3 linked regions of the Thermococcus gammatolerans EJ3 genome follow. Each later gene encodes a partner of the first gene's protein in a complex. Links are inferred from orthologs where the notes say so. Each region holds a gene or a part of one and is shown in the gene's direction. Other genes may lie near its edges.

Region 1 (3,060 bases):
TGGGCGAAAAAACCGCCCGCCTTTTTGGTTACATTATCGTGAAGAACCCCACCTCGAAGGAGTACGAAAATGCCAAGGTCGCCCTCGTCTCGGGTGACGTTCAGTTTTACAGCCCCTATTCCCCGAGGTACGTTTACACCCTCGCTGTGGCGGCGGAAAAGTCAGGGGGCAGTCAGGGAGAGCCGGTTAAGGTAGAGGCCTTCCACGTCTATCCCCTGGGCCCGACGGACATAAAGGCCGCGAGCACGATGATGATACCCTACATCTCGACGGAGGTGGAGATAAAGAGGCAGTACCTCTACGAGAGCTGGAGCTATGACAGAACGGCCAACGTTTACGAGTCCATCTCCTTCAAGGCTGACAGGGTTCTCCCTGCCGGAGTCGTGGAGATCTACCGGGAAACCGAGGGTGGAAACCTTCTAATAGGGGAGAACCACATCGAGCACACACCAAAGGGCGATGTGGTGAGAATCGGCATCGGCAAGGACTACGACCTCAAGGGCACTACGAAGGTTCTCGACTCAGAACACGGCGAGGGCTGGGCAAAGTACAGGATTAAGGTGACTATCGAAAACTTCGGCGACGAGTCGAAGACTGTAATAGTCCGCCACTACAAGTACGGTGGAAAGCTCATCAGCTCGACCATAAGCCCCTCTGATGAGACTGCGCAGTACGTGGAGTTTATTCTCACGGTCCCGGCGGGCGGTTCGAGGAGTGTAACCTTCGAGTACGAGGTCAACTGGTGAATCCGCCTTTTTGTTCTTTTTCATTTCTCCCTTTTATCCGCGTTGATTCTTTCGCCCCCTCTCGGCAACGTGGGTTATGGATAACCTTAATAAACGTCCCCGCTTTTTAGCCTTAGGGGTGAGAGAGATGGCAAAGAAGTTTAAACAGGCCGAGGTCAACATTGGAATGGTAGGTCACGTTGACCACGGGAAGACGACGCTCACCAAGGCTCTAACCGGAATATGGACCGACACGCACAGCGAGGAGCTCAGGAGAGGTATCACGATAAAGATAGGCTTCGCGGACGCGGAGATAAGGAAGTGCCCGAAGTGCGGGCGTTACTCCACTTCTCCGGTCTGCCCGTACTGCGGCGCCGAGACAGAGTTCGAGAGGCGCGTTTCCTTCATAGACGCGCCGGGCCACGAGGCGCTGATGACGACGATGCTCGCTGGAGCCTCTCTCATGGACGGTGCCGTTCTTGTCGTTGCCGCCAACGAGGGGGTAATGCCCCAGACCAGGGAGCACCTCATGGCCCTGCAGATAGTCGGCAACAGGAACATCGTTATAGCGCTCAACAAGATCGAGCTCGTTGACAGGGAGACCGTCATAAAGCGCTACCAGGAGATCAAGGACTTCATCAAGGGGACTGTCGCAGAGAACGCCCCGATAATCCCGATTTCTGCATTGCACGGCGCGAACGTTGACGTCCTCCTCGCGGCGATAGAGAAGTTCATACCCACTCCAAAGCGCGACCCGAACAAGCCTCCCAAGATGCTCGTCCTGAGGAGCTTCGACGTAAACAAGCCCGGAACACCGCCGGAGAAGCTCATCGGCGGTGTTATAGGTGGTTCGATAGTCCAGGGCAAGCTCAAGGTCGGAGACGAGATAGAGATCCGCCCAGGGGTTCCCTACGAGGAGCACGGCAGAATCAAGTACGAGCCGATAACGACCGAGATCGTCTCGCTTCAGGCAGGTGGAAGGTTCGTCGAGGAGGCCTATCCCGGTGGACTCGTCGGCGTTGGAACGAAGCTCGACCCCTACCTCACCAAGGGTGACCTAATGGCTGGAAACGTTGTAGGAAAGCCCGGAAAGTTACCGCCTGTGTGGGACGAGCTCCGCATCGAGGTTCACCTGCTCGAGCGCGTGGTTGGAACCGAGGACGAGCTCAAGGTTGAGCCCATCAAGAGGAAGGAGGTTCTCCTCCTCAACGTCGGAACGGCAAGGACGATGGGCCTCGTCACCGGGCTCGGCAAGGACGAGGTCGAGCTCAAGCTCCAGATTCCCGTCTGCGCTGAGGTTGGCGACAGGGTTGCCATAAGCAGGCAGATCGGAAGCAGGTGGCGCCTCATCGGCTACGGCTTCATAAGGGAGTGAGCCCTCTTCTCTTTCCTTTCCGGTGGTCGCAATGGTCCATAGGAGAGAATGGCTCGTCCTTCCTGACACGAACTTCCTCCTCGTTCCCGGCCAGTTCGGGGTTGATATCGTTGGTGAGCTCAACAGAATCCTCGATGTCAGGTTCAAAATCGTAATCCCCAACGTGGTTCTCCGTGAGCTCGACGTTATAGAGCGGAAGACGCGAGGAAGGGATTTGCTCGCTGTTAGAATGGCGAAGAAACTAGCGGAGCGCTTTGAGACCGTTGAAATCGGGGAGTTTGGGAAGAGACCGATAGACGACCAGATCTACGACTTCGCGATCAAAAACGAGCGCGTTATCGTCTGCACCAACGACAAGGGGCTGAAGAAGCGCCTCCGCGAGAAAGGGATTCCTGTTGTTTACCTCCGCTCGAAAAAGATACTGGAGCTCGAGGGAATGCTTGAGTGAACCGTATCGGAAAATTTTAAACGTCTCAAACCATCTCCCAATCATGCCGTACGATGATGTAATCCCCAATGAGTACGCGGCGGGAAAGATAAAACAGGCTATCCTCCTGATGAAGATAATCTTCATCATGCCGATAATTCTCCTGTCGCTCATCTTTGCGTGGTGGGATGAGCTCTTTCTGAGAGATCGGCTTGCGGTTGTGATCTTCCTTTCCCCAACGTTTTACATCGGTCTCGTTGGCATTCCCTCGATCAGGGACGTAAAGGAAAATCCCCGGGAAATCGTTGACAGGATGTTCTCGTTCTTCAACGTTGTTCCCTTCCTCACGATCCTGGCCCTTTATTTCTCAGATGAAATAAAATCCCTCCCGGAGCCGCTCGGCGGTATATTGCTCCTCCTGAGCCCGTTGATCCTCAGCTACCTCTACCACCGGCTCGTCAGACGGATCGCCGAAAAAGGCCTCCCCTTTGTCCTCCTGATGCTGGTCCCAACCCTCTCGACCGCGTTCACAT
Region 2 (3,038 bases), 720 kb from region 1 along the record:
AGGCCCCTAGTTTCCAAATCTATTCTGAGGAAGGAAATAAGGCGGCTGATAGAGCACCTTGAAAGGGTGAGAGAACTGGCCAGCAAAGAGCCCCCGAAGGCACTCAAGTACCTCAACAAGTCGAGGATATCCTTCAAATATGGCCTTAATGCAATAACCCTTCGGAACAGGATAGAGAGAGGCGATCCAACCGCCCTGTCCATACTCAGAACAGAGGTCGAGAGGGAAGCCGAGAGAATAGAGCGCGTAATAGAGGAGGTCGAGGAGCTCCTAAACGGCAACGTTAATTTCCTGAGGGTCACAAAAGTCGAAAAACTTCCTAACGACCGCTGGGAGTGGGTCTACGACGTAACCGTCGAGCCGTATCACCTCTTCGTCTCTCACGGGCTGGTTCTCCACAACACAATAAGCATCTCCAAAGCGGGCATAACCGCAACTCTGAACGCGAGAACTACCGTTATAGCCGCCGCCAATCCGAAGTTCGGCCGCTTCAACCGCATGAAGTCCCTTCCAGAACAGCTCGACCTCCCACCAACGCTCCTCAGCAGGTTTGACCTGATATTCCTCCTGCTCGATGAACCAGACGAAAAAATTGACGCGAGCATAGCGGAGCACATACTGCGCGTCAGGCGCGGTGAGGCCGAAGTGGTCACTCCAAAGATTCCCTACGACCTGCTCAAGAAGTACATAGCCTACGCGAGGAAAAACGTCCATCCCGTCCTGAGCAGAGAAGCTATGGAGGAGATCAAGCGTTACTACGTTAAGATGAGGAAGGGGCTGAGAAGGAGCAGTGATGACGGTGTCCAGCCAATTCCAATAACCGCTAGACAGCTTGAAGCCCTAATACGTCTCAGCGAGGCCCACGCGAGAATGAGGCTGAGCGAGACGGTAACGCGCGAAGACGCCAGAGCGGCGATAGAGCTCATTGAAGCCATGATGAAAACCATAGCCGTTGACGAGGAGGGCAACATAGACGTCTCGATACTGGAAATAGGAAAGAGCTCGAAGAAGCTCAACAAGATAGAGAAGCTGGTTGATATAATCAAGAACCTCGAGCCGGAGGGTGAATACGGAGCGCCGGCCGACAGGGTGATAGAAGCAGCGAAACAGGCTGGAGTTGGAAGCAAACGCGAAGTCGAGAAGCTCATCGAGGAGTTAAAAGCAGACGGCAGAATCTACGAGCCGAGGGCAGGATTTTACAGGGTGCTCTGATAACGCCAAAGGTTATAAAGCGAAGGGGAAACCTATGAGGGGGGTGAGAAGATGAGCGAGAGCATTGACTTTTACGACTTCGAGAGGCTCCTAGATAAGGCTTACGAGGAGTTGCCCGAGAACGTGAAGTCCCACAAGTCCCGTTTCGAGGTTCCGCCGGCGGTCGTTACGATAGCCGGTAACAGGACGATCATCGAGAACTTCGTTGACATAGCTGAGGCCATGAACCGCGACCCAAGCCACCTGCTCAAGTTTATACTGCGCGAGGTGGCAACGGCAGGAACGCTCGAGGGCAGGCGCGTAATCCTGCAGGGACGCTTCACTCCCTACTTAATAGCCAACAAGTTGAAGAAGTACCTCAAGGAGTACGTCATCTGTCCGGTCTGTGGAAGCCCGGACACAAAGATAATCAAGAGGGACAGGTTCTACTTCCTCAAGTGTGAGGCCTGTGGTGCCGAGACACCAATCCAGCACCTCTGAGGCCTCCTTTCTTTTTTGCTCCTTTGTGGACAAATTATCCACTATTGGATGAAATTCCGCTCCTCAAAAACCCTTTTAAACTTTACAAACTACAACCCCCAAGAAACCGAGGGGGTTACTCTTATGAGCATGGAGGAGAAGCTCAACGAGCTTTACGAAAGGAGGAAAAAAATTCTCGCAATGGGCGGCGAGAAGGCCGTCGAGAAACAGCACGCCAAGGGCAAGCTCACCGCCCGAGAGAGGATTGAGAAGCTCCTCGACCCCGGAAGCTTCGTGGAAATCGGCATGTTCGTCAGGCACCGCGGAACCGAGTTCGGAATGGACAAGAGGGAACTTCCGGCGGATGGCGTTATCACTGGCTACGGAACCATTGATGGTCGCCTCGTCTTCGTCTACGCGCAGGACTTCACCGTTATGGGCGGTTCTCTCGGCGAGATGCACGCGGCGAAGATTAAACGCGTCATGGAGCTGGCTTTGGAGGCGGGCGCCCCGGTCATAGGCCTCAACGACTCCGGTGGAGCGAGGATTCAGGAGGGTGTTGACTCGCTCAAGGGTTACGGTGAAATCTTCAAGATGAACACGATTCTCAGCGGTGTTGTTCCGCAGATTACCGCGATAATGGGGCCGTGTGCCGGTGGAGCCGTTTACAGCCCGGCAATAGGTGACTTCATTCTCATGGTGGACAACCCCGCGAGCTTCATGTTCATCACGGGCCCGCAGGTCGTCAAGGCCGTTACAGGCGTTGAAGTAACTCCGGTTCAGCTCGGCGGAGCGATGGTCCACGCCCAGAAGGCCGGTCAGGCGCACCTCATAGGCAAGAGCGACGAGGAAGTTTTGACTTTGATAAGGCGCCTCGTGAGCTACCTGCCGTCCAACAACATGGAGAAGCCTCCGAGGGTTAAGACGAGCGACTTGCCCTTCAGGAAGAGCGAGAGGCTCTATGAGATTGTCCCGGACGACCCAAACAAGCCCTACGACGTCAGGGACGTCATCTACGAGATAGTGGACAGAGACGAGAACGGCAACCCGGACTTTCTGGAAATCCTCCCCTACTTCGCTCCGAACGCGGTTGTGGGCTTCGGAAGGATGAACGGCCAGACCGTCGGTATAGTCGCCAACAACCCCAAGTATTTCGCAGGCGTTCTCGACATAGACAGCTCAGATAAGATTGCTAGGTTTGTTAGAACCTGCGACGCCTTTAACATTCCGATAGTCACGCTCGTGGACGTTCCCGGCTATTTACCTGGCGTTGACCAAGAAAGCCGGGGAATAATCAGGCACGGCGCGAAGGTTCTCTACGCCTACGCCGAAGCAACCGTCCCGATGGTAACAGTGATTCTGAGGAA
Region 3 (3,022 bases), 450 kb from region 1 along the record:
GTGATGTTTCTTTACCTCGTTCTCGCGTCGCTTGTTGCGGGGATCCTTGTGGGGCACCTCTTCACTCCAGACTTCGGGAACGCCTACGAGATAATGCTCTACGCCCTCATATTCCTGATTGGAGTGGATCTTGGCTTGAGCTTCAGCACTGGAGAGCTCAGAAAGGTTGGACGGAAGGCCCTTCTCCTGCCGTTTTTAACGCTGACGGGCTCAATCCTTGGCGGACTTCTGGCGGCACTGGTTCTCGGGATAGAGATGAGATGGGGCCTCGCCATAGGGGCTGGCTGTGGGTGGTACTCGCTGACAGGCCCGTTGATAGCCCAGTACTCTGCCGTTTACGGTGCGGTCGGTTTCCTTGGAAACCTTCTAAGAGAAATCCTGACGATAACGCTATATCCGCTTGCAATTCGAAAACTCAACCCGGAGAAGGCCATCGTCATTGGGGGAGCGACGACGATGGACACAACTCTTCCCATTATGGCAAGGTTTGGAGGCAAAGAAGTGGCGCTGGTCGCTTTTGTTCACGGTTTCATCCTGACCGCTATCGTTCCGTTTCTCCTTCCCCTTATCCTCACGCTCTTCGACTATTGACGAGTTTAATATTGGCATTAAGCGAAAACCTTTTAAGGCTCAAGTCCGTTATGGTTCTTTAGGTGAAAGCGTATGGAGTCGGGAATAAAGTTGCTGAAGCGCAGGCTCGATGTTGTTAAGAAGCAGAAGGAATACCTGATCCTTGAGGAGGCCAAGCTCGTCAGGATGGCCCGCCAGAAGAAAAAAGTTGCCCACAAGCTTGAGCGGGTCAAGAGGGAGAAGTTCCGCGTTCTCGCTGAGGAGGCAAAGCTTCTTAGGGTTATAAAGCAGAGCGCCAAGCCGGCTTGAGATCTTTCCTTTTAAATCGCCTCGCTTTTCTCCACTTCCACCAAGCTTAAAAAGGTCTTTTCCATAGACTTCCCGGGACAAAAAGGAGAGGTGATTCTCATGCCAAGGAAGGCCAGAGAGTATCCTGAAGAGGGTGAGTTCGTCGTCGCCACCGTCAAGAACATTCACCCGTACGGAGCGTTCCTGATACTTGATGAGTACCCCGGAAAGGAGGGCTTCATGCACATAAGCGAGGTGGCTCCAACCTGGGTCAAGAACATCAGGGACTACGTGAAGGAGGGCCAGAAGGTAGTCGTCAAGGTCATTCGCGTTGACCCCGAGAAGGGTCACATAGACCTGAGCCTCAAGAGGGTAAACCAGCAGCAGAGGAAGGCCAAGCTCCAGGAGTACAAGCGCGCCCAGAAGGCCGAGAACCTACTAAAGATGGCCGCTGAAAAGATAGGCAAGGACTTCGAGACGGCCTGGAGAGAGGTCTGGGTTCCGCTCGAAGAAGAGTACGGCGAGGTTTACGCCGCATTCGAGGACGCCGCCCAGAACGGAATTGAGGTTCTGAAGGGGCTCATTCCAGATGAGTGGCTCGATGCGCTCAAGCCAATCATCGAGGCCTACGTCGAGATTCCGACCGTTACCATTGATGCGGAGTTCGAGATAACCGTTCCAAAGCCCAACGGAATCGAGATAATCAAGGAGGCCCTGATTAGAGCCAGGGACAGGGCCAACGAGGAGAAGGACATAGACGTCAAGTTCACCTACCAGGGCGCTCCCCGTTACAGGATTGACATAACTGCCCCGGACTACTACAAGGCAGAAGAGGTTCTCGAGAGCATAGCCGAAGAAATCCTCCGCGTCATAAAGGAAGCGGGCGGAGAGGCGACCCTCATAAGGAAGGAGAAGCGCATAAGGAAGATTAAGAGGAGGTAACCATGAGGTTCCGCATAAGGAAGTGCCCGAACTGCGGCAGGTACACCCTCAAAGAGATCTGCCCGGTCTGTGGAGCCAAGACCAAGGTAGCCCACCCACCGCGCTTCTCGCCGGAAGACCCCTACGGTGAGTACAGGCGCAGGTGGAAGAGGGAAGTCCTTGGGATAGAGGTGAGAAAATGAAGGAAACTACCATCTACCTCCTTGAGAGGCCCCAGCTGAGGGACCCGGTGTTCATAGAGGGCCTCCCCGGCATAGGCCTCGTCGGAAAGCTCGCCGCGGAGCACCTCATCCAGGAGCTCAACGCGGTAAAGTTCGCCGAACTTTACTCACCGCACTTCATGCACCAGGTCATCATAAAGAAGGGCTCAATCGTCGAGCTCATGAAAAACGAGTTCTACTACTGGGTTAACCCCGACGAGAACGGAAGGGACCTAATTATCATCACCGGTGACCAGCAGGTTCCACCGACGGACAGTCCCGGCCACTATGAGGTGGTCGGCAAGATGCTCGACCTCGTTCAGGAACTCGGCGTCAGGGAGATAATAACGATGGGCGGCTACCAGGTGCCGGAGCTCCAGGGTGAGCCGAGGGTTTTAGCTGCGGTAACCCACGAGGAGCTCGTGGACTACTACAAGGAGAAGCTCAAGGACTGCTCCGTCGAGGTGATCTGGAGAGAGGACGAGGGAGGAGCGATAGTCGGTGCGGCCGGTCTTCTGCTCGGCATCGGCAAGCTCCGCTCGATGTACGGCATAAGCCTGCTCGGCGAGAGCCTCGGTTACATAGTTGACCCCAAGGCAGCGAAGGCCGTTCTGACGGCGGTCACGAAGATACTCGGCATCGAGGTCGACATGACTGCACTGGAGGAGCGCGCCAGGGAGACCGAGGAGATACTCAGAAAAGTCCAGGAGATGCAGAGGGCGATGCTCGAGCAGACAATGCCCCCTGCTCCCGAGGAAGAGGACAGGGGCTACCTCTGAATTTACTTCACTTTTCAAGTGACATTAGTTTTTTAAATTCTTTAGCGTATATTACCCGGCGCTTGAAATGAATCGCAAAAGTGCCTTGGCGCTTACCATCGTGATTCTCATCGGTTTAACGTACGTACTTCATGGTTTACCCAGACCTCCACATGATCAATTTCCAACTATTCCTCCTCATCCAAGGTCCAACGAACTCGTTGAACTGTTTAGACTCTATGAATCAAATCAAATCCATCAAAA

Evidence for each region.
Region 2: the proteins of eif2g (region 1) and TGAM_RS10275 are in contact, whole or in part, in a crystal structure (PDB 2QMU), measured with the Saccharolobus solfataricus proteins. The link is inferred for Thermococcus gammatolerans EJ3 from one-to-one orthologs. Residues at the interface, in WP_009988771.1 of Saccharolobus solfataricus: Trp33, Pro65, Glu66, Gln148, Val151, Asp152, Val154, Ser155, Lys156, Ala159, Leu160, Tyr163, Arg164, Lys167, Ile180, Ile181, Pro182, Val183, Ser184, Leu186, His187, Ile189, Asn190, Asp192, Ser193; in WP_231918336.1 of Saccharolobus solfataricus: Met1, Leu2, Arg4, Leu5, Tyr6, Lys8, Leu9, Pro10, Ile106, Lys108, Lys109, Glu110, Lys111.
Region 3: the proteins of eif2g (region 1) and TGAM_RS04130 are in contact, whole or in part, in a crystal structure (PDB 3CW2), measured with the Saccharolobus solfataricus proteins. The link is inferred for Thermococcus gammatolerans EJ3 from one-to-one orthologs. Residues at the interface, in WP_009988771.1 of Saccharolobus solfataricus: Asp222, Lys225, Pro226, Gly227, Thr228, Gln229, Phe230, Asn231, Leu233, Lys234, Gly235, Leu259, Phe273, Thr274, Lys275, Tyr300, Leu301, Asp302, Pro303, Ser304, Leu305, Lys307; in WP_009989173.1 of Saccharolobus solfataricus: Val185, Arg186, Thr187, Asn188, Glu189, Pro190, Leu191, Gly192, Val193, Glu194, Ile196, Lys197, Ile200, Ser201, Leu204, Ile217, Lys218, Ile219, Tyr220, Thr221, Ile222, Gly223, Ala224, Pro225, Tyr227.

The regions. Positions count from the first base shown.
Region 1 is NC_012804.1:1,206,630-1,209,689, reverse strand. What follows is about bases 80-2,986. They hold eif2g (translation initiation factor IF-2 subunit gamma), read left to right. Parts: upstream 80-873; coding sequence 874-2,100; downstream 2,101-2,986. Other genes in these bases: TGAM_RS06500 (hypothetical protein), read left to right, coding at 2,592-2,986; TGAM_RS06505 (PIN domain-containing protein), read left to right, coding at 2,132-2,548; TGAM_RS06515 (DUF4139 domain-containing protein), read left to right, coding at 80-746. Also shown: more of TGAM_RS06515, read left to right, coding at 1-79; more of TGAM_RS06500, read left to right, coding at 2,987-3,060. UniProt on the Methanocaldococcus jannaschii protein: eIF-2 functions in the early steps of protein synthesis by forming a ternary complex with GTP and initiator tRNA.
Region 2 is NC_012804.1:1,925,441-1,928,478, forward strand. The notes cover bases 93-2,977. They hold TGAM_RS10275 (translation initiation factor IF-2 subunit beta), read left to right. Parts: upstream 93-1,263; coding sequence 1,264-1,692; downstream 1,693-2,977. Other genes in these bases: TGAM_RS10270 (DNA replication licensing factor), read left to right, coding at 93-1,212; TGAM_RS10280 (carboxyl transferase domain-containing protein), read left to right, coding at 1,816-2,977. Outside these bases: more of TGAM_RS10270, read left to right, coding at 1-92; more of TGAM_RS10280, read left to right, coding at 2,978-3,038. UniProt on the Methanocaldococcus jannaschii protein: eIF-2 functions in the early steps of protein synthesis by forming a ternary complex with GTP and initiator tRNA.
Region 3 is NC_012804.1:760,014-763,035, forward strand. Bases 21-2,889 are described here. They hold TGAM_RS04130 (translation initiation factor IF-2 subunit alpha), read left to right. Parts: upstream 21-978; coding sequence 979-1,800; downstream 1,801-2,889. Other genes in these bases: TGAM_RS04120 (lysine exporter LysO family protein), read left to right, coding at 21-591; TGAM_RS04125 (hypothetical protein), read left to right, coding at 664-879; TGAM_RS04135 (RNA-protein complex protein Nop10), read left to right, coding at 1,803-1,982; TGAM_RS04140 (proteasome assembly chaperone family protein), read left to right, coding at 1,979-2,779. Outside these bases: TGAM_RS04115 (hypothetical protein), read left to right, coding at 1-4; more of TGAM_RS04120, read left to right, coding at 1-20. UniProt on the Methanocaldococcus jannaschii protein: eIF-2 functions in the early steps of protein synthesis by forming a ternary complex with GTP and initiator tRNA.